One region of the Bradyrhizobium sp. HKCCYLS20291 genome, then DNA from elsewhere that is predicted to be linked to it. Evidence: predicted binding sites of a transcription regulator. Region 1 holds the regulator's gene; each other region holds the start of a gene.
The links. Region 1 encodes PhoB, which activates phosphate uptake and scavenging genes when phosphate is short. Its sites were predicted from a motif close to TGTCATNNANCTGTCAT; they were not measured.

Region 1 (7,109 bases):
CAACAAGGCCGGCAAGACCGTGCAGCCGACCGTCGAGGCCTTCCAGGCCGCGGCCGCCAATGCCGACTGGGCCAAGGCTCCCGGCTACTACGTCATCCTGGCCAACCAGCCCGGCGACAAGTCCTGGCCGATGACGGCTGCGACCTTCATCCTGATGCACAAGGAACCGGCCGACAAGGCGGCCTCCGCGGAAGCGATCAAGTTCTTCAAATGGTCGTTCGAGAAGGGTGGTAAGATGGCCGAGGATCTCGACTACATCCCGATGCCCGACAGCGTCGTGAAGCTGATCGAGAAGACCTGGTCGGCCGACATCAAGAGCTGATCTCAGCACATCGGTAACGGCCTCCTCCCCACCGTGGGAGGAGGCCGACGGGTCTCACGGATCTCCAGCGTGTCCAACAAACAGGGGGCTGAGTTGGCGGAAATGGCCGTTCAATCCGAGGTGAGCGATATGGCTGCCTCTGCAGGGCCTTACGACCGCGCCCGCGCCTTGAGCGCCTTCAAGCTCGGCGATGTGACGTTCTACTGGATTACCCGGCTGTCGGCGATCTCGGTGCTGCTCATCCTCGGCGGCATCATCATCTCGCTGGTCATCGGCGCCTGGCCGGCGATGAAGGAATACGGCTTCCAGTTCCTGCTGACCAAGCGCTGGGCGCCCTCGGCCGATCCGCCGGTGCTCGGCGCGCTCGGTCCGATCTACGGCACGCTGGTCACCTCGTTCATCGCGATGCTGATCGCCATTCCGGTCGGTCTCGGCATTGCGATCTTTCTCACCGAGCTGTGCCCGCAATGGCTGCGCCGCCCGATTGGGCTGGCCATCGAGCTGCTCGCCGGCATTCCCTCGATCATCTACGGCATGTGGGGCTTCTTCGTGCTGGGGCCGTTCTTGGCCACCACCTTCCAGCCGTTCATGATCAGCCTCTGCGCCAACATCCCGGTGCTGCAGGACATCTTCGCCGGCCCGCCGTCCTATCTCAGCCTGTTCAACGCCTCGTTGATCCTGGCGATCATGGTGCTGCCCTTCATCACCTCGATCTCGGTCGACGTCTTCAAGACGGTGCCGCCGGTGCTGAAGGAAGCCGCCTATGGCGTCGGCTGCACCACCTGGGAGGTCGTGCGCAGCGTGGTCATCCCCTACACCCGGGTCGGCGTGATCGGCGGCGTCATGCTGGCGCTGGGCCGCGCGCTCGGCGAGACCATGGCGGTGACCTTCATCATCGGCAACTCGTTCCGGATCTCGTCCTCGATCTTCGCCCCGGGTACGACGATCTCGGCGGCGATCGCCTCCGAATTCCAGGAGAGTGACGGGCTGCATCAGTCGAGCCTGATCCTGCTCGGCCTGCTGCTGTTCGTTCTCACCTTTTTCGTGCTCGCGAGTGCCCGGCTGATGCTGGCGCGGCTCGAAGCCAAGGCGGGGAAGTAGCTCATGTCCACCGTCGATATGCCGGTCAACACCGTCAATCCGATCTATGCCCGCCGCCGCCGCAAGGACATCGTGATCCGCGGCCTGTGCATCGCCGCCGCGGCGTTCGGCGTCACCTGGCTGGCGCTGATCCTGTTCACGCTGTTCTACAACGGCCTTGCCGGCCTGAGCCTGCAGGTGTTCTCGGCCGACACGCCTCCGCCGGGCGCCAGCGAGGGCGGACTGCGCAATGCCATCGTCGGCTCGGTGATCATGACCGTGATCGGCGTCGGCATCGGTGCGCCGCTTGGCCTGTTCGCCGGCACCTATCTCGCCGAATACGGCCGCAACGACCGGCTCACCTCGGTGATCCGCTTCATCAACGACATCCTGCTGTCGGCGCCGTCGATCATCATCGGCCTGTTCATCTATGGCGCTGTCGTGGTGCCGATGGGCGGCTTCTCGGCGATCGCCGGCGCGCTGGCGCTGGCGGTGATCGTGATCCCCGTCGTGCTCAGAACCACCGAGGACATGCTGCTGCTGGTGCCGAACCCGCTGCGCGAGGCCGCTTCGGCGCTCGGCCTGCCGCGCTCGCTGGTGATCCGCCGCATCGCCTACCGCGCGGCCCGGTCGGGCCTCATCACCGGCGTGCTGCTGGCGACCGCGCGTGTCGCCGGCGAGACCGCGCCGCTCTTGTTCACCGCGCTGTCGAACCAGTTCGGGAGCCTGAACCTGTTCAAGACGATGGCGAACCTGCCCGTCACCATCAACAATTTCGTCCAGAGCCCGTATGCCTATTGGAAGCAGCTGGCCTGGAGCGGAGCTCTTCTCATCACTCTGGCCGTGCTCGCTCTGAACGTCGGTGCACGCATTCTCGGCGCCGAGAGGAACGCAAAATGACCGAACTGTCCGTTTCCGTCAGCCAACCTAATCCCGCTCTCCTGCATGGCCAGTCGCTTCCCGAGGCGCCGGCCAAGGTGACCGCGCGCAACCTGAATTTCTACTACGGCGATCACCACGCGCTGAAGAACATCAACCTGACGCTCGGCACCAACCGTGTCACGGCGTTCATCGGCCCGTCCGGTTGCGGCAAGTCCACGCTGCTGCGGATCTTCAACCGGATGTACGATCTCTATCCGGGCCAGCGCGCCACCGGGCAATTGATGCTGGACAACACCAACATCCTCGATCCCAAGCTCGACCTCAATCTGTTGCGCGCCCGGGTCGGCATGGTGTTCCAGAAGCCGACGCCGTTCCCGATGACGATCTACGAGAACATCGCCTTCGGCATCCGCCTCTACGAGAAGATCTCGAAGTCCGAGATGGACGACCGGGTCGAGAAGGCGCTGCGCGGCGGCGCGCTGTGGAACGAGGTCAAGGACAAGCTCAACGCGTCCGGCCTGTCGCTGTCCGGTGGCCAGCAGCAGCGCCTGTGCATCGCGCGCACCGTGGCGGTCCGCCCGGAGGTGATCCTGTTCGACGAGCCGTGCTCGGCGCTCGACCCGATCTCGACCGCCAAGGTCGAGGAGCTGATCCAGGAGCTCGCCGAGAACTACACGATCGCGATCGTCACCCATAACATGCAGCAGGCGGCGCGCGTCTCCGACAAGACCGCCTTCATGTATCTCGGCGAACTGATCGAGTTCGACGACACCAACAAGATCTTCACCTCGCCGAGCGATCGGCGGACCCAGGATTACATCACCGGCCGGTTCGGCTGACGCCGACGCATTGCTTTCAGGAGATCATCATGGCCAGTGAACATACCGCCAAGGCATTCGACAGCGACCTGCAGGATCTGACCCGCCTCGTCTCCGAGATGGGCGGCCTCGCCGAGCGTCTGATCGTCGACTCCGTCGATGCGCTGGTGCGGCGCGACGTGGCGCTCGGGCAGAAGGTCGTCACCGCGGATGCCGAGGTCGACCGTCTGCAGCGGCTGATCGAGGAGCGCGCCGTGCTCACCATCGCGCGCCGCCAGCCGATGGCGGTCGATTTGCGCGAGATCGTCGGCGCCATGCGCGTCGCGACCGATCTCGAGCGGATCGGCGACCTCGCCAAGAACATCGGCAAGCGCGTCGCGGCGCTGGAGAGCGATTTCCATCCGCTGAAGCTGATCCGCGGCCTGGAGCACATGACCGATCTGGTGCAGTCGCAGGTCAAGTCGGTGCTGGATGCCTATGCCGCGCATGATCTGCCGGCGGCAATGGCGGTGTGGAAGGGCGACGAGGAGGTCGACGCCATCTGCACCTCGCTGTTCCGCGAGCTTCTCACCTACATGATGGAGGATCCGCGCAACATCTCGTTCTGCATCCATCTGATGTTCTGCGCCAAGAACATCGAGCGGATCGGCGATCACGCGACCAATATCGCGGAGACCGTGTTCTACATGATCGAGGGCCAGGCGATCGTCGACAAGCGTCCGAAGGGCGACATGACGAGCTTCACGGCGACGATCCCCGGCAACTGAGAAAGACCTGTTCGACATGACCGCGCGCATTCTGGTGGTGGAAGACGAAGAGGCGCTGACCACGCTCCTGCGCTACAATCTCGAGACCGAGGGCTACGAGGTCGAGACGGTGGGGCGCGGCGACGAGGCCGACACGCGGCTGAAGGAGCGCATTCCCGATCTCGTGGTGCTCGACTGGATGCTGCCGGGCTTGTCCGGCATCGAGCTGTGCCGGCGCCTGCGGGCGCGCTCCGAGACCAAGCAGCTGCCGATCATCATGCTGACTGCGCGCGGCGAGGAGAGCGAGCGCGTGCGCGGGCTCGCCACCGGCGCCGACGACTACATTGTCAAGCCGTTCTCGGTGCCGGAGCTGCTGGCGCGGGTGAAGGGCCTGCTGCGCCGGGCGATCCCGGAGCGGCTCGCAACGATCCTGTCCTATGGCGACATCGAGCTCGACCGCGAGAAGCGCCGCGTGGCGCGCTCGGGACGGCCGATCGATCTCGGCCCGACCGAATATCGGCTGCTCGAATTCTTCCTCGAGCACCCCGGCCGGGTGTTCAGCCGCGAGCAGCTGCTCGACAGCGTCTGGGGCCGCGACATCTATATCGACGAGCGCACCGTCGACGTGCATATCGGGCGGCTGCGCAAGCTGCTCAATCCCGGCCGCGAGCAGGACCCGATCCGCACCGTGCGCGGCGCCGGCTATGCGCTCGACGACCGCTTCGCCAAATCCGAGCAGGCGTGAGCGGCGGGCAGGTCTGACGGCCGGGCGCATTAAGCATTAAGGAGTTCATCGTCCGCTTTCCGCCACGCCGCCGCCGTCTTGATCATCTTGGCTGGACGACCCATCTCGGTGTTGCCAGTCGCAGCGGACGCCTTTGATCAAGCCCCTCATCATCATTCTTTCCGTACTGCTCGGCGCCGTCACGAGCGTCTCGGCCGCCGAGCTCGAGGACGCCGTCGCTGCTGCGGCGAATGGACAGCCCGCGGCGGCGCTGCGCCGTCTGCAGCCGCTGGCCGCCAAAGGCGATGCGCGGGCGCAGTTCGATCTCGGCTTCATGACCGCCTTCGGCTGGGGCGTGCCGCGCAATCCGACCGAGGCGCTGGTCTGGTACCGCAAGGCTGCCGATCAGGGGCTCGCCGTCGCACAGCATTATCTCGGCATCGCCTATTTCAACGGCGAAGGCGCCGCCCGCGATCACGGCGAAGCCGGACGTTGGTTCAACCGCGCCGCCGCGCAGGGCTTTGCCCAGTCGCAATACATGCTCGGCCTGATGATGCTCGACGGTCAGGTCATGACCCGGGATGTCATCCAAGGCTATGCGTGGCTGGTGATGGCCGGCCGCAACGGCGTCAGGTCGGCCGGTCGCGAGCTCCAGCGGGCCAAGCTCAACGACGCGCAGCGGCAGCAGGCCGAGGCGACGATCGCGGCGTGGCGTCCGAAGCCGGAATCGGCCGATGCGGGTATCGTCAATCCGCGCGCCGAGCAGCTGCTCGGTCTGGACCATCATTTCGGCGATGTCGTCGATCCCACCTCGTGGCCGGCGTCGGCGATCGGCGTCGTCACCGTGGCGCAGTTCAGCACCGGAGGCTCGTGCACGGGCACGCTGGTGGCGCCGCGCGTGGTGCTGACGGCGGCGCACTGCGTGTTCAATGGCGTGACGCTGGTCAGCCCAGGGAACGTCCACTTTCTGGTGGGCATGAACAAGGGCACCCCTGCCGCGTCGTCGATCGCCGACAAGCTGATCGTGGCGCCGGATTTCATCCCGACGCAGCACGACAAATGGTCGAGCGACCGTTCACCCGCTGATTGGGCGCTGATCGTGTTGAAGGACGCGTTGCCGTCGAAGCCGGTGCCCGTGAAGGTGATGAGCCGCGACGAGCTCGCCGCGGCGACCCAGGCCGGCACCATCTCCGAGATCGGCTACGGCCAGGAGCGGCGCTATTCGCCGACCGGACAGCGCAACTGCACCGCCGGCATGACCAAGGATGCGCGGCTGCTCATCGTGCATTGCCTTGCCAATTTCGGCTATTCGGGCTCGCCGATCCTCGCCGAGATCGGCGGCGTTCCGACGGTGGTCGGCATCTTCTCCGCCTTTCACGAGGAGACCCGGCTGATGTTCGCCGCCCCCGCCAGCCAGTTCGAAGCAGCGGTGCGGCGCGAGATCGCGGCGCAGAGTGCCTCGGCGCGGTGAGGTGAGAGGGCGAGCTGGTCAATGTTTGTGCGTGACCGGATAGCGGGTTGCCAAGGGGGGGAGATCGATCTGGGTCGAACGGGCGCAGCAGTTGATTTGCGGGAGATTTTGACGCTGGAGCGCGAGCCTTGCCTTTTGGCGCAGGTCTTGCTCTCTTGTCCAAGTATGACGATTTTGCCAATTGATCATCCTCGGTCCTCGATCCTCGCCCGGTTCCGCACCGAGGGCGGCCGGAACGCGGCGCTGCTGGCGGGCCTGGTGCTCGCCAACGCGCTCGCCTGGGCCTGGGTTTTTGCGCTCTATGCCGACCGTCCCGCCATCGTCGGCACCGCCATGCTGGCCTGGCTGCTCGGCCTGCGCCACGCGGTCGATGCCGATCACATCGCGGCGATCGACAACGTGGTGCGCAAGCTGGTGCAGGACGGCGACGCCCCGCGCGCCGCGGGTCTGTACTTCGCGCTCGGCCATTCCAGCGTCGTCGTCATTGCCACCATCGTCGTGAGCCTGATCGCCGGCGCCGATCTGTTGAGCGAGGACAGCGCGATCCGGGCGATCGGCGGCACCATCGGCACTGCGGTGTCATCAGGCTTCCTGCTGCTGATCGCGGTGTCCAACCTGATCCTGTTCGTCAACCTGTGGCGCCGCTCGGCTGGATCGCAGCCCCAGATCGAAGCCGCCAGTGCAGGGCGCGGCTTGCTGATTCGTCTCCTCCGTCCGGTGCTGCGCATCATCTCGCGGGCCTGGCACATGTACCCGCTCGGCTTCCTGTTCGGCCTCGGCTTCGACACCGCCAGCGAGATCGGCCTGTTGAGCCTGTCGGCGACCGAAGCCGCGCGCGGCGCAAGTCTCGCGCATGTGCTGGTGTTTCCGGCGCTGTTCGCCGCCGCGATGGCCACCGTCGATACGGCCGACAGCATGCTGATGGTCGGCGCCTATCGCTGGGCGCTGACCGATCCCGCGCGCAAGCGGCGCTACAATCTCGTGATCACAGGCGCGTCGGTGGCGATTGCGCTGGTGATCGGCAGTGTCGAGGCGGCCACGCTGCTGGCGCCTCGGCTCGGCCTTC
Region 2 (7,109 bases), on a different contig from region 1:
GTATCCAGATCAATTGGGATTTCCACGCATGACCTCGCTCGACAGCTTCAAGTGTCGCAAGACCCTCAAGGTCGGAACGAAGAGCTACATCTATTACAGCTTGCCCACAGCCGAGAAGAACGGTCTCAAGGACATCTCGAAGCTGCCGTATTCGATGAAGGTGCTGCTCGAGAACCTGCTGCGTAACGAGGACGGCCGCACCGTCACCAAGGACGACATCGTCGCGGTGTCGAAATGGCTGCGCAAGAAGTCGCTGGAGCACGAGATCGCCTTCCGTCCGGCGCGCGTGCTGATGCAGGATTTCACCGGCGTCCCTGCGGTGGTCGACCTCGCCGCCATGCGCAACGCGATGCAGGCGCTCGGCGGCGATGCCGAGAAGATCAACCCGCTGGTGCCGGTCGATCTCGTCATCGACCACTCGGTGATCGTGAACTACTTCGGTGACAACAAGGCGTTCGGCAAGAACGTCGCCGAGGAGTACAAGCAGAACCAGGAGCGTTACGAATTCCTGAAGTGGGGCCAGAAGGCGTTCTCGAACTTCTCCGTCGTGCCCCCGGGCACCGGAATCTGCCACCAGGTGAACCTCGAATACCTGGCGCAGACGGTCTGGACCAAGAAGGAGAAGATGACGGTCGGCCGGACCAAGGGCACCTTCGAGGTCGCCTATCCGGATTCGCTGGTCGGCACTGATTCGCACACCACCATGGTCAATGGTCTCGCCGTGCTCGGCTGGGGCGTCGGCGGCATCGAGGCCGAGGCCTGCATGCTCGGCCAACCGCTGTCGATGCTGCTGCCCGACGTCGTAGGGTTCAAGCTGACCGGCGCGCTGAAGGAAGGCGTCACCGCCACCGACCTGGTGCTGACCGTCACCCAGATGCTGCGCAAGCTCGGCGTGGTCGGCAAGTTCGTCGAGTTCTTCGGCCCCGGCCTCGACCATCTCTCGGTCGCCGACAAGTCGACCATCGCCAACATGGCCCCCGAATACGGCGCGACCTGTGGCTTCTTCCCGGTCGACACCGCCACCATCGACTATCTGAAGACCTCGGGCCGCAAGGGCCCGCGCGTCGCGCTGGTCGAGGCCTATGCCAAGGCGCAGGGCCTGTTCCGCACCGCCAAGTCGGCCGACCCGGTGTTCACTGAGACGCTGAACCTCGATCTCGCCGACGTCGTGCCGTCGATGGCCGGTCCGAAGCGCCCCGAAGGCCGTATCGCGCTACCCGCGGTGGCCGAAGGTTTCGCGACCGCGCTGGCCGGCGAATACAAGAAGCCGGATGCGGCCGAGCAGCGCTTCGCTGTCGAGGGCAAGGACTTCGACATCGGCCATGGCGACGTCGTCATCGCCGCCATCACCTCCTGCACCAACACCTCGAACCCGAGCGTGCTGATCGGCGCCGGCCTGCTGGCCCGCAACGCCGCAGCCAAGGGCCTCAAGGCCAAGCCGTGGGTGAAGACCTCGCTGGCTCCGGGCAGTCAGGTGGTTGCTGAGTACCTCGCGAACTCCGGCCTGCAGAAGGACCTCGACAAGGTCGGCTTCAACCTGGTCGGCTTCGGCTGCACCACCTGCATCGGCAATTCCGGTCCGCTGCCGGAGGAGATCTCGAAGTCGATCAACGACAATGGCGTCGTCGCGGCGGCCGTGCTGTCGGGCAACCGCAACTTCGAAGGCCGCGTCTCGCCGGACGTGCAGGCCAACTATCTGGCCTCGCCGCCGCTGGTCGTGGCTTACGCGCTGGCCGGCACCGTGACCAAGGACCTCGCGGTCGAGCCGATCGGCATCGGCAAGGACAAGAAGCCGGTCTACCTGAAGGACATCTGGCCGACGACCAAGGAGGTCAACGACTTCGTCAAGAAGTTCGTCAAGGCTTCGATCTTCAAGAAGCGCTACGCCGACGTGTTCAAGGGCGACACCAACTGGCGCAAGATCAAGACCGTCGAGAGCGAGACCTATCGCTGGAACATGTCGTCGACCTACGTGCAGAACCCGCCGTATTTCGAAGGCATGAAGAAGGAGCCGGAGCCGATCAAGGACATCGTCGAGGCCCGCGTGCTGGCGCTGTTCGGCGACAAGATCACCACCGACCACATCTCGCCGGCCGGTTCGATCAAGCTGACCTCGCCCGCCGGCAAGTTCCTCAGCGAGCACCAGGTCCGCCCGGCCGACTTCAACCAGTACGGCACCCGTCGCGGTAATCACGAGATCATGATGCGCGGCACCTTCGCCAACATCCGCATCAAGAACTTCATGCTCAAGGGCGCCGACGGCAACATTCCCGAGGGCGGCCTGACCAAGCACTGGCCCGACGGCGAGCAGATGTCGATCTACGACGCCGCCATGAAGTACCAGGAAGAGGGCGTGCCGCTGGTGGTGTTCGCCGGCGCCGAATACGGCAACGGCTCGTCGCGCGACTGGGCGGCCAAGGGCACCCGTCTGCTCGGCGTCCGCGCCGTGGTCTGCCAGAGCTTCGAGCGCATCCACCGCTCCAACCTGGTCGGCATGGGCGTGCTGCCGCTGACCTTCCAGGAGGGCACCTCGTGGTCCTCGCTCGGCCTCAAGGGCGACGAGAAGGTCACCATCAAGGGGCTCCAAGGTGATCTGAAGCCGCGCCAGACCCTGACCGCCGAGATCGTCTCGGCAGACGGTGCGGCGCGGCAGGTGCCGCTGCTCTGCCGGATCGATACGCTGGACGAGCTGGACTACTATCGTAATGGCGGCATCCTGCACTACGTGCTGCGGAAGCTCGCCGCTTAACCAAAGCGCGATGCGACAGTTTGGCTCACTCTGAAGTGAGTAGCGGGTGATGAAGGAGGCGGCCTATGACAAAGGCCGCCTCCTTTGCGTTTGCAGACTTTTAACTACGAGGGCGGCTTCGCAGATCGTTGACGCGGCAAGGCGCTGACAGTGTTCCAGACAGGACAGTGGCGATGAGTGGACAGATGTCGTGGTGGTCACGCGCGGCCTTGGGCGTCTGTGCTGTCATCGCTTTCGTCCGGCCTGCCTCTTCCGATCCGCGTGCGGTCATCGAACTCTTCACCTCGCAGGGCTGCTCATCCTGTCCGCCGGCCGACAAGATCCTCGGTGACTTGACCAGAGATCCGACGGTCATCGCGCTCTCGCTGCCGATCGATTACTGGGACTATCTCGGCTGGAAGGATACGCTCGCCGACTCCCGCTTCACGGCGCGTCAACGCGCCTATTCGCGGGCGCGAGGCGACCGCGAGGTCTACACGCCCCAGGCGGTCGTGAACGGCTCGGTGCACGTCATCGGCAGTGATCGAGAGGCGATCGAGGGTGCAATCGAGGAGACCGTCCAAGGCGGCACCGTGATGTCGCTGCCGGTGAGGCTGTCGGTCGACGGCCAGGTCCTCGCCGTCTCCGTGGACGCTGCCAATGACCGGATGTCGCACCGGCACGGCGAGGTTTGGATCTGCGCGATCACCCGGGTGGCCCCGGTCTCGGTCGGACGCGGTGAGAACAGCGGCCGCGATCTGACCTACTACAACGTCGTTCGCAGTCTTCTGAAGCTGGGCGACTGGAATGGCGCTCCGGTCAGCTGGAACGTGCCACTGGAGAAGATCGCGCGCGAGGGCGTCGATGGTACGGTCGTCTATGTTCAGGACGGCAGTCGTGACCGCCCCGGGGCGATGCTGGGGGCCGCCTTTTCCGAGCTGCCCTTGCTCGGACGCGTGTCAGCGACGACTCGGGGTCCCGAGCGCTGATCCTCTGCCGTCGTGATCTTTCGTTTTCGCTGACCTGAGCTCGGCGTGTCACGTCCATCGGACGGGTGCACGCCACAAATCCTCGCACCAAGGCCAAAAAAGCAAAAGGACCAACTCGCGTTGGCCCTTTGCCTTTACTTGTGAATAGGCCCGATCCTGACGACCCCGGGGGGCTGGGGGCTGAGGAATCCGGAACCGAAAGGACCGGGCCAACGCACACGAATCTTATGCCTAACGTCGGGGGCGGTCGCTGGGCGGAAAGGCGGCGCGATTATGATTCTGCTAACGATCCCGTGACGGTTGCGTGTTCGTGGAACTCGCGCACCTCGGCTGAGAGCGCCGAGATCAACAATGAAAACCGCCCCTTGCGGCCGTGGGCGGTTGGCGCGATCATGTCACATAGATGACAGGAGGACGCCCATGAACCTCACCCCGGAGGATGCCGATCCCAGCGAGAACCGCGCGGCAGCCCGCAATGCGGCTGCGGCGCCCACCCGGGTGACGTTCGACCGGCTCGAACTGAACCGCATCCTCAATCTCTATGGCCGCATGGTCGCCGACGGCGAATGGCGCGACTACTCGATCGACTTCCTGCGCGACCGCGCCGTGTTTTCCGTCTTTCGCCGTGCTTCCGAGGTGCCCCTCTACCGCATCGAGAAGGACCCGCGCCTGGCCCGCAAGCAGGGCATGTACAGCGTGATCTCGGCGACCGGCCTGATCCTGCGCCGCGGCCACGAACTCGAGCGTGTGCTGCTGGTGATCGCGCCGAAGCCGGCGCTGGTCTGACCCGGCGCGCTTCGCCGCGAGCGCGGCATCAGGACATCACTGCAGCCCGCTCAAGCCGGAACGTTGCTGCTGCCCGGTCCGAGCGGCCGCTGCATCATCACCGTATCGAGCCAGCGGCCGAATTTCAGCCCGACGCTCGGATGGGTGCCGATCATCTCGAAACCGCAGGCGGTATGCAGACCGACCGAGCCGGCATTGGCGGAGTCGCCGATGACCGCGATCATCTGGCGGAAACCCCGGGCTTCGCACGCATCGATCAGCTGCCGCATCAGCCGCATCCCGATGCCGCGGCGCTGGCTGGCAGGGGCGAGATAGACCGAGTTCTCGACGGTGAAACGATAGGCGGGACGGGGCCGGTAAGGCCCGGCATAGGCATAGCCCACCACTTGTCCGTCGAGCCGGGCGACGAAGTAAGGAAAGCCGCCGTCGCTCAGCGCGCGGAAGCGGCGGGTCATCTCGGCCAGATCCGGCGGGTCGAGCTCGAAGGTGGCCGTGCCCTCGCGCACGGCTTGGCCGTAGATGGCGGTGATGGCGGGAAGGTCGGCCTCCAGGGTGGGCCGAATTTCGATGTCGGACATGGTCAAACCATACCAAGGCGCGGGCGGCGATCAATCCGGCTCCCGGCATGGCTGGGGCCGCGTCAGTGCGAGGCGTGTCATGGGCCGTCCGCAAACGAAAAGCCCCGGCGCTGAGGCCGGGGCTTTGAGGATCGCTCGTGAAGGAGCGGTTGGATCAGTCGCGCTGTCCGAGCAGCTGCAGCAGCAGCGTGAACAGGTTGATGAAGTTCAAGTACAGCGACAGGGCACCGCTGATCGCTGCGCGCTCGGCGATATCGCCGCCCGCGGAGGCGTAGCCGTAGATGTACTCGTTCTTCAGCCGCTGCGTATCCCAGGCGGTGAGGCCGGCGAACACGAACACGCCGATCACCGAGACGATGAACTGCAGCATCGAACTGCCGAGGAACAGGTTCACGACGCTCGCCAGCACGATGCCGATCAGGCCCATGAACAGGAACGAGCCCATGCCCGTCATGTCACGCTTGGTCGTGTAGCCGTACAGGCTGAGCGCGCCGAACGTCGCTGCGGTGATGAAGAACACCCGCACGATCGAGGTGTGGGTGTACACCAGGAAGATCGACGACAGCGACACGCCCATCAAGGCCGAGAACACCCAGAACAGGACCTGCGCGGTCGACGGCGCGAGGCGGTTGATGCCGGCCGAGATCGCGAACACCATGACCAAGGGGGCCAGGATGAACAGCCACTTCAGCGGGCTCACGAACATCGCGTAGCCGAACTGCGTCAGGTAGGCGTTGCCGAACTTGAACACGCCGGCCGCCGGATCGCCGGTCACTGCCGCCATGTAGACGCCGAGCGCCGCGAGGCCGGTGATGGCCAGGCCGATGCTCATGTAATTGTAGATGCGCAGCATGTAGGCGCGCAGACCGGCGTCGACGGTCGCGGCATCAGCGCGCCCGGCCACCCGGCCAAAGGGTGAAGCATAGTTGCGGTTGAGGTCCGACATGGTCGATTCCCGTTGGTTGTCCGGCGCTCCGGTCCTGGCAGGACCTTCGGCCGGCGCTCGAAAAACCCTATCTCATACCCGCCGCCACAGATATTAAATTTGCGTCATCGGCAAATTCGCCATCTTTCGGCAGATCTTTTTGGTGGCTCTCTGAGCCCATTCCCTAAATGGGAAACTAGCATATTCGGTGCAAGCTTCCACGCGCGGCTGAATGTCGCTCCGCGCGCGTTAGCGCCGTATTTAACGCGTTAACCGTGCGGCAAGAGCGCACAATCCTTAGGGTTTCCGCGCTCAGAGATTGCGGAGCACGGTCGCCGGCTTCTGGTTCAGCGCCAGCAGGGTGCCGGCCAGGCCGAGGCCCACGGTCACCACCAGGGCCGCCAGCACGACCAGGGCGGCGCTGCCGGCCTGCCAAGCGAAGCTCAGGGTCATCAGCCGCGTCACGATCAGCCACGCCGATACCGACCCCGCGATGACGCCAAAGGCCGCCGTCGCAAAGCCGATCATGAGGTATTCGAGCGCATAGGCGCCGAGCAGCCGTATCCGGGTGGCGCCCAGGGTCTTCAGGATGACCGCGTCATAGACCCGGTGCCGGTGACCGGCCGCCAGCGCACCGCCCAGCACCAGGATGGCCGAGATCAGCGTCACGGCGCTGGCGCCGCGGATCGCGAGCGCCAGGTTGGAGACCACCCCGCCGACCGTCTGCATCACCTCGCGCACCCGCACGCTGGTGACCATGGGGAACGCGTCGGCCACCTTGCGGATGATCCGGGCGTCCTCGGCCGCATCGGAGCGCGCTTCGGTCAGGGTGGCGACGTGGGTGTGGGGAGCTCCCCTGAAGGCGTTGGGCGAGAACACCAGCACGAAATTGATGCCCAGGCCCTGCCAGTCGATGCTGCGCATGTTGCCGATCCGCGCCGTGATGTCGCGTCCGAGCACGTTGACGACCATGTCGTCGCCGAGCTTCAGACCGAGGCCATCGGCGATGCGCTTCTCGATCGAGACCAGCGGCGGCCCGCCATAGCTCTCGCCCCACCACTCGCCCTCGACGACCTTGGAGCCCTTCGGGATCTCGCCGGTAT
Region 3 (7,109 bases), on a different contig from region 1:
CGGCCTTGCGATGAGCATTCCGCTGATCATTGCGGGCGCGGCGCTGATCATGCTGGTGCTCGACCGCTTTCCGCTCCTGGTCTGGCTCGGCGCCATGCTGCTCGGCTGGGTCGCCGGCGAGGTGATCGCGACCGATCCGGCGATCGAGCCGATGCTGCACCATGTGCTCGATGGCACCGTCAACATCAGCATCGAGGCCGCCTCGGCCCTGTTCGCCGGCAAGTCCAATCTGACTGGCCATATCGACGTCATGGAGACGCTGATGTCGCTGCTCGGCGCCGCGGTGGTGCTGGTCGCCGGCTCGATCTGGCGCGGCCGCGCTTTGCAGCGCCAGGCCGAAGGCGAACTCGAGCCTGCGCCGGCCCGCGGCGTCGATCTGCCCTGACGATCCGGTTGCCAGTTAGTTAATTAGTCAGCTCAGCACCACCGAGCCGGAGCGGCCGACGAGGCGTGCGAGCTGCTTGAAGCGGCCGCCGACGCGATCGGCAACGAGGTCGACCAGATGATGTTCGAACACCAGCATCAGCTTGCGATCCTGGGTGCGGAAATGCGTGGCAGGCAGCACGCCGGGCCGCGCCGCCGATATCAGATGCGCGACGCGAAACGCCGTGCCGAGCAGGCGCGCGCGATCGATCTGGGCCGGGCTCAGCTGCTCGGTGAGGGCAGGGGCCGCCGCCTCGTCGCGCTGGCCCTCGTAACGGAAGAACACCGACAGCGCGGCGAAGATGCGGCCCTCGTGGCTGATCGAGCCGAAATTGCCGTTGAGGATGATGCCGTAGGTCTGCTCGCCGCGATGATCCGGATGCATCCGCCAGCCGATGTCGGACATCAGGCAGGCCGCGTGGCGCAGCCGCCGCTCTTCCTCGGTCTCGCGGATGTGCACGACGCGGAACAGCCGGTCGGTCCAGTCGATCAGCTCGCGCGCGTGCTGCGCCGAGCGTGACAGCAGCTCGTTGAGCCCCTGCGCCGCGCTGAGCAGGCCGTCCTTGGCGCGCTCGGCGTCGGGAAGCTTCGAATAGAGCAGGCCCTCACGGACGCCGAAGGTCGAGAACACCACCGTCGTCGGCTTGGCCACGCGGATGATGTGCTCGAGCACCAGCGCGGCATAGGCCAGCAGCGGGCGGCGTGCCTCGGCGATGGCCTCGATGTCGGCCAGCATGTCGGCGGCGACGAGCCGGCGCAGGCGGCGCACGAAGGCAAGCGCATCCGCGGCCGGGATGGCATAGCCGTGCATCACGCCGAGCGGATAGCCGCTCTGGATGATGTGGATACGCGCCAGCGCACGCCAGGTGCCGCCGACCGCGTAGAAGGTCCGGTTCTTTCCGGCCAGCAGCTGCGGCAGGTCGGTCAGCGCCTCGCTCGCGATCCGCTGCGCCTTCTTGAGCGATTTTTCGGCGAGATCCTGCAGCGCCAGGCTGCCGAGCGGCAGGGTGACGCCACTGCGCACCTGGTGGCCGCGCACGTCGATCAGCTCGAGCGAGCCGCCGCCGAGATCGCCGACGATGCCATCGGGCTTGTGGATGCCGGAGATCACGCCGAGCGCCGAATAGCGCGCCTCCTCGGGACCGGTGAGGATCTGGATCGACACGCCGCAGATCTTCTCGGCCTTGGCGATGAAGTCAGGACCATTCGAGGCATCACGGCAGGCGGCCGTGGCAATCGCATGGACTTCGCCGACCTTCTGCACCTTGCAGAGCGCACGGAACCGTTTCAGCGCGGTCAGCGCCTTGTCGACGGCGTCGGCGGCGAGCAGGCCGGTGGTTTGGACCTCGCGTCCGAGGCCGCACAGCGCCTTCTCGTTGAACACGGTGACGAGGCTGCGCTCCATCGCCTGGTAGACGACGAGGCGGACCGAATTCGAGCCGATGTCAATGACGCCGACGCTGGCGGCCCGGTCAGCAGGCCGTGTCACCGCGGCGTCCTCTGATCGCAGCCGTGGCTACGACGGATGGCGTTCATTTCGGCGCGTGAGCCGGCGCGGTGATGATTCCTTGAGCGACTTTCCACGGCCGGACAGACTCGGATTCGTCATGAAGTAATTGTGCAGGTTGAACGGCTCCTCGCCCTTCGCGGCCTTCATACGCGTTGACGACCCATCCGGCAACAATTGCCAGCTCTGCTCGGTGTCCTTGAGGTTGGCGACCATGATCTGCTCCAGCACCTGCTGGTGCACGGTCGGATTCTGCAGCGGGCACAACACCTCGACGCGGCGGTCGAGATTGCGCGGCATCATGTCGGCCGAGGAAATGTAGACCGCTGCCTTGGCGCTGGGCAGGCCCTGACCCATACCGAAGCAGTAGATGCGGCCGTGCTCGAGGAAGCGCCCGATCACCGATTTGACACGAATGTTCTCCGACAGGCCCGGCAGGCCGGGCCGCAGGCAACAGATGCCGCGCACGATCAGCTCGATCGAGACGCCGGCCTGCGAGGCCTCGTACAGCGCGTCGATGATGTCGGGATCGACCAGCGAGTTCATCTTCATCCAGATCACGGCCGGCTTGCCCTGGCGGGCGAAACTGGTCTCGCCGTGGATGTGCTCGATCATGCGTTTGCGAAGCGTGAGCGGCGACACCGCCATCTTCTCGATGTCGATAGGCTCGGCATAGCCGGTGATGTAGTTGAACACGCGGGTGACGTCGCGGCCGATCACGGGGTCCGAGGTGAAGTAGGACAGATCGGTGTAGATGCGCGCGGTGACCGGGTGATAGTTGCCGGTGCCGGTGTGCACATAGGTCGTGAGGCTGCCGCCCTCGCGGCGCACGACCATCGAAAGCTTGGCATGGGTCTTCAGCTCCAGGAAGCCGTAGACCACCTGCACGCCGGCGCGCTCCAGATCGCGCGCCCAGCGGATGTTGGCCTCCTCGTCGAAGCGCGCCTTCAGCTCGACCAGCGCCGTCACCGACTTGCCGGCTTCGGCCGCTTCGACCAGCGTGCGCACGATCGGCGAATTGTTGGAGGTGCGATACAGCGTCTGCTTGATGGCGACGACGTCCGGATCGCGCGCCGCCTGCTGCAGGAATTGCACGACGACGTCGAATGATTCATAGGGATGATGGACGATCAGGTCCTTCTGCCGGATCGCGGCGAAGATGTCGCCGCCATGGTCGCGGACGCGCTCGGGATGGCGCGGCACATAGGGCGCGAATTCGAGGTCGGGACGGTCGACCCGCGTCAGCTGTGACAGCTCGTTCATCGCCAGCACGCCGTCGACCACGAACACCTCGTCGTCGGTCGTGGACAGCGCATTCTGCACGAAGCGGCGCAGTTCCTCCGGCATGTTGGCCTCGATCTCGAGCCGGATCACCGAGCCGCGGCGGCGGCGCTTCAGCGCGGTCTCGAACAGCCGCACCAGGTCTTCGGCCTCTTCCTCGATCTCGATCTCGCTGTCGCGGATGATGCGGAAGGCGCCCTGGCCCTTGACGGTGTAGCCGGGGAACAGCCGGCCGATGAACAGGCCGGTCGCCTGTTCGAGCGTGATCAGGCGGATCACTCCGTCCTTGGCGCCGGGGAAACGGATGAAGCGGTCGAGCTTGCCGGGCATGCGGATAAGCGCGTTCATCGGCCTGCCATCGGCGGTGCGCGTCAGCTGCAGGGCCACGGTGAAGCCGAGGCTCGGGATGAACGGGAACGGATGCGCCGGGTCGATCGCCAGTGGTGTCAGCAGCGGAAAGATGTTGGCGAGGAAGTGGTCCTCGATCCAGGCGCGCTCGGTCTTGGTGACGTCCTGGCCGTCGACCAGCACGATGCCGAGCTCGGCGAGAAACTTGCGCAGGTCGCGCCAGATCGCCTGCTGGTCGATGGCGAGCTGCGACACCGTCTCGTTGATCAGCTTCAACTGCTCGGTCGGCGTCAGCCCATCCGGGCTGCGTTCGGCGATGCCCTCGCGCACCTGGGCGCGGATGCCGGCGACGCGGACCATGAAGAATTCATCAAGGTTGTTGGCCGAAATCGACAGGAAGCGCACCCGCTCCAGCGCCGGATGCCGCGGATTGACCGATTCCTCGAGAACGCGGCGGTTGAAATGCAGCCAGGACAGCTCCCGGTTGATGAAGCGCTCGGGGCTGGAGGCGATCTTGAGCGGGGATGCGGAAACCGGCTCTTTATCTTGAATCTCAATGGCTTGTTCGGTGTCCATCAGAACTTTGTTCCATATCCGATAACGGCATCAAATCAGTCGTGCGCAGCGGCGGACCGTAGCTCAATTGGGATGACCAGGGGATGACGTTCCCGACACCATTGAGGTTCCCCCGATGTCAGCCGTCAAGATGCCGGCGGGGGGGGCCAGGTCAGAGGGGACGCAGCAGTTCGGCGGCGAGCGCCCGGGTCACCGGCCGCCCCAGCCGCAGCGACTCCTCGTCCAGCAGCGCAATGGTCCGGCGTGCGGCGGCGTAGGAGCGCTCGATGCGGGTGGTGAGATAGCTCACGACCGTCTCGTCGATCGACAGCTGCCGGTCCGCCGCCAGCTTGACGATGAGGGCGCGGAACAGCTGGTCGTCGGGCGGCAGCAGGGTGATCGCCGGCACGGCGCGCAGCCGTGACTTCAGGTCGCTCAGCGCGATCGGCAGCGCCACCGGAGCGTCGCGTGCGGTGATCAGCACGAACGCCTCGTCCTGGCGCGCCAGATTGAGCAGGTGGAACAAAGCCCGCTCGTCGAGATCGGCCGCGGTCAGATCCTCCAGCACCAGGGCACCGGTGGCGAGCGCACCGGGGACGGCATTGGCCTCCAGCGCATGCGCGGACAGCGAGCGCGCGCCGGCGCGCTCGGCCCAGATCGCGGCCAGATGGCTTTTCCCGGAGCCGTCGGGCCCGACGAGAAACATCGTCCGTGCCGGCCATTCAGGCCAGGCGTCGATCAGCGCCAGCCCGGCCGCGTTGCCGGCGCCTTCGAGGAAATTGTCCCGTGTCAGGCTTTCCGCGTGTGGCAGCGTGAAGGCCAGCTGACGCGGGGGAATGTGGCCGGCCAAGTTTGACGTGCTCCCTGTGATGGCGTGCGCGAGACGTGACAATCGTGAATCGCTGCGGCGGGCCCGCTGCACCGATTCATCGCACCTCGATGGTGTTCATGTGGCGAACCCATTCGACCAGATAAAGCCCGACCGACACGAGGGTAAAGGTCGTCACCAGCACCATCAGCACCGCATCATAGGGTTTCGGCTCGAAACCGAAGCTGAGCGAGGCCAGCACAAGGGCGGCAAATCCGACCTGGGCTGCCGTGTTCAGCTTCGAGACCATCAGCGGCTTCATCGCGACCGGGCGGTCGAACAGCCAGGAGACGATCACGGCGGCGACGATCATGATGTCGCGCGACACCACCAGGATCACGATCCAGCGCGGGATGGCCCCCCAGATGCCCAGGGTGACGAAGATCGACACCAGCAGCGCCTTGTCCGCCAGCGGATCCAGCAGCGCACCGAGTTCGGAGCGCAGATTGAACCGCTTGGCCAGAAAGCCGTCCACGGCATCGCTGACCCCGGCGACGACGAACACCAGGAAGGCGACTTCCATCTCACCGGCGGCGATGGCCCAGACGACGATCGGAACCAGCAGGATTCGACCCAGCGTAATCAGGTTGGGGAGACTGTGGGGAATGGTCACGCAGCAGGTCCCGACGGCAACTCGATCAAAACACCACCCGATTCCGAAGCAGGGCGAACCGGTCCGGTTCCTAGATAGTATGGGGACGAGCCCCTTGCGAGCCATTGCGCGCAGCCGGAATCCGACGTAACCAGCGGCCAGATTAGGGGTTTTGACCATGACCGAGCGCAAGAACGGGCTCACTTATGCAGATTCGGGCGTCGATATCGACGCCGGCAATCGTCTGGTCGACATGATCAAGCCCCTGGTGCGCGCGACCGCCCGCGCCGGCGCCGATGCCGAGATCGGCGGTTTTGGCGGCCTGTTCGACCTCAAGGCAGCCGGCTTCAAGGATCCGATCCTGGTCGCCGCGACCGACGGCGTCGGCACCAAGGTGAAGATCGCAATCGAGACCGGCCTCCATGGCGGGATCGGCATCGATCTCGTCGCCATGTCGGTCAACGATCTCGTGGTGCAGGGCGCCGAGCCGCTGTTCTTCCTCGACTACTTCGCCTGCGGCAAGCTCGATCCGGAGGCCACCGCCTCGATCGTGGCCGGGATCGCCGAAGGCTGCCGCGAATCCGGCTGCGCCCTGATCGGCGGCGAGACGGCGGAGATGCCGGGCCTGTACAAGGACGGCGACTATGACCTGGGCGGCTTTGCCGTCGGCGCGGCCGAGCGCGGCACGCTGCTGCCGTCGCCGGACATTGCTGCCGGCGACGTCGTGCTGGGGCTGGCCTCATCCGGTGTGCATTCCAACGGCTATTCGCTGGTGCGCAAGATCGTCGCGCAGTCCGGTCTCGGCTTCGACGCGCCGGCGCCGTTCGCGCCGGTGCTGACGCTGGGCGCCGCGCTGCTGACGCCGACGCGGCTGTATGTGAAGTCCTGCCTGCGCGCGATCCGCGAGACCGGCGCGGTGAAGGGGCTGGCCCACATCACCGGCGGCGGCTTCACCGACAACATTCCGCGGGTGCTGCCGAAACATCTCGGCGTCTCGATCGACCTGCCGCGCCTGCCGGTGCTGCCGGTGTTCAAATGGCTGGCGGAGCAGGGCGGCATCGCCCAGCTCGAGCTGCTGCGCACCTTCAACTGCGGGATCGGCATGATCGCCATCGTCAAGGCCGATGCCGTCGACGCCGTCACCGAGGTGCTGACAGCAAGCGGCGAGCATGTCGCGCGTCTCGGCGAGGTCGTTCCCGCCAGCGGCGACCAGCGCGTGATCTACACCGGCGCGCTCGACCTGGCGCTGTGAGACGAGTGGCCCGATGAAGCGGCGCGTTGCCATCCTGATCTCCGGACGTGGTTCGAACATGGCCGCGCTGATCCGCGCCGCGGCGCAGCCGGAGTTCCCGGCGGAGATCGCCGTCGTGATCTCCAACCGCGCCGATGCGGCGGGTCTGCAGAAGGCCGCCGAGAACGGCATCGCCGTCGAGATTCTCGAGAGCAAGCCGTTCGGCAAGGACCGCGCCGGCTTCGAAGCCAAGCTGCAGCAGGCGCTGGATGGGCGCGGCATCGAGCTGATCTGTCTCGCCGGC

Region 2: ACQR07_RS30025 (DUF2794 domain-containing protein) is a predicted target of PhoB. The motif match lies at 4,110-4,126, and genes of this name have one in related genera.
Region 3: ACQR07_RS01565 (RNA degradosome polyphosphate kinase) is a predicted target of PhoB. The motif match lies at 4,208-4,224, and genes of this name have one in related genera.

Annotation. Positions count from the first base shown of each region.
Region 1 covers NZ_JBNPTO010000005.1:337,308-344,416, reverse strand. Annotated here, with positions in the region: gene pstS (phosphate ABC transporter substrate-binding protein PstS) at 1-322, shown strand, start outside; gene pstC (phosphate ABC transporter permease subunit PstC) at 425-1,423, shown strand; gene pstA (phosphate ABC transporter permease PstA) at 1,427-2,302, shown strand; gene pstB (phosphate ABC transporter ATP-binding protein PstB) at 2,299-3,123, shown strand; gene phoU (phosphate signaling complex protein PhoU) at 3,153-3,869, shown strand; gene phoB (phosphate regulon transcriptional regulator PhoB) at 3,886-4,593, shown strand; gene ACQR07_RS14485 (trypsin-like serine protease) at 4,727-6,043, shown strand; gene ACQR07_RS14480 (HoxN/HupN/NixA family nickel/cobalt transporter) at 6,209-7,109, shown strand, end outside.
Region 2 covers NZ_JBNPTO010000018.1:41,865-48,973, reverse strand. Annotated here, with positions in the region: gene acnA (aconitate hydratase AcnA) at 29-2,749, shown strand; gene ACQR07_RS30030 (DUF1223 domain-containing protein) at 2,935-3,717, shown strand; gene ACQR07_RS30025 (DUF2794 domain-containing protein) at 4,138-4,503, shown strand; gene ACQR07_RS30020 (GNAT family N-acetyltransferase) at 4,554-5,081, opposite strand; gene ACQR07_RS30015 (Bax inhibitor-1/YccA family protein) at 5,236-6,027, opposite strand; gene ACQR07_RS30010 (ABC transporter permease) at 6,319-7,109, opposite strand, start outside.
Region 3 covers NZ_JBNPTO010000001.1:336,355-343,463, forward strand. Annotated here, with positions in the region: gene ACQR07_RS01555 (TerC family protein) at 1-385, shown strand, start outside; gene ppx (exopolyphosphatase) at 413-1,912, opposite strand; gene ACQR07_RS01565 (RNA degradosome polyphosphate kinase) at 1,940-4,135, opposite strand; gene ACQR07_RS01570 (chromosomal replication initiator DnaA) at 4,287-4,964, opposite strand; gene ACQR07_RS01575 (CDP-alcohol phosphatidyltransferase family protein) at 5,041-5,595, opposite strand; gene purM (phosphoribosylformylglycinamidine cyclo-ligase) at 5,753-6,826, shown strand; gene purN (phosphoribosylglycinamide formyltransferase) at 6,840-7,109, shown strand, end outside.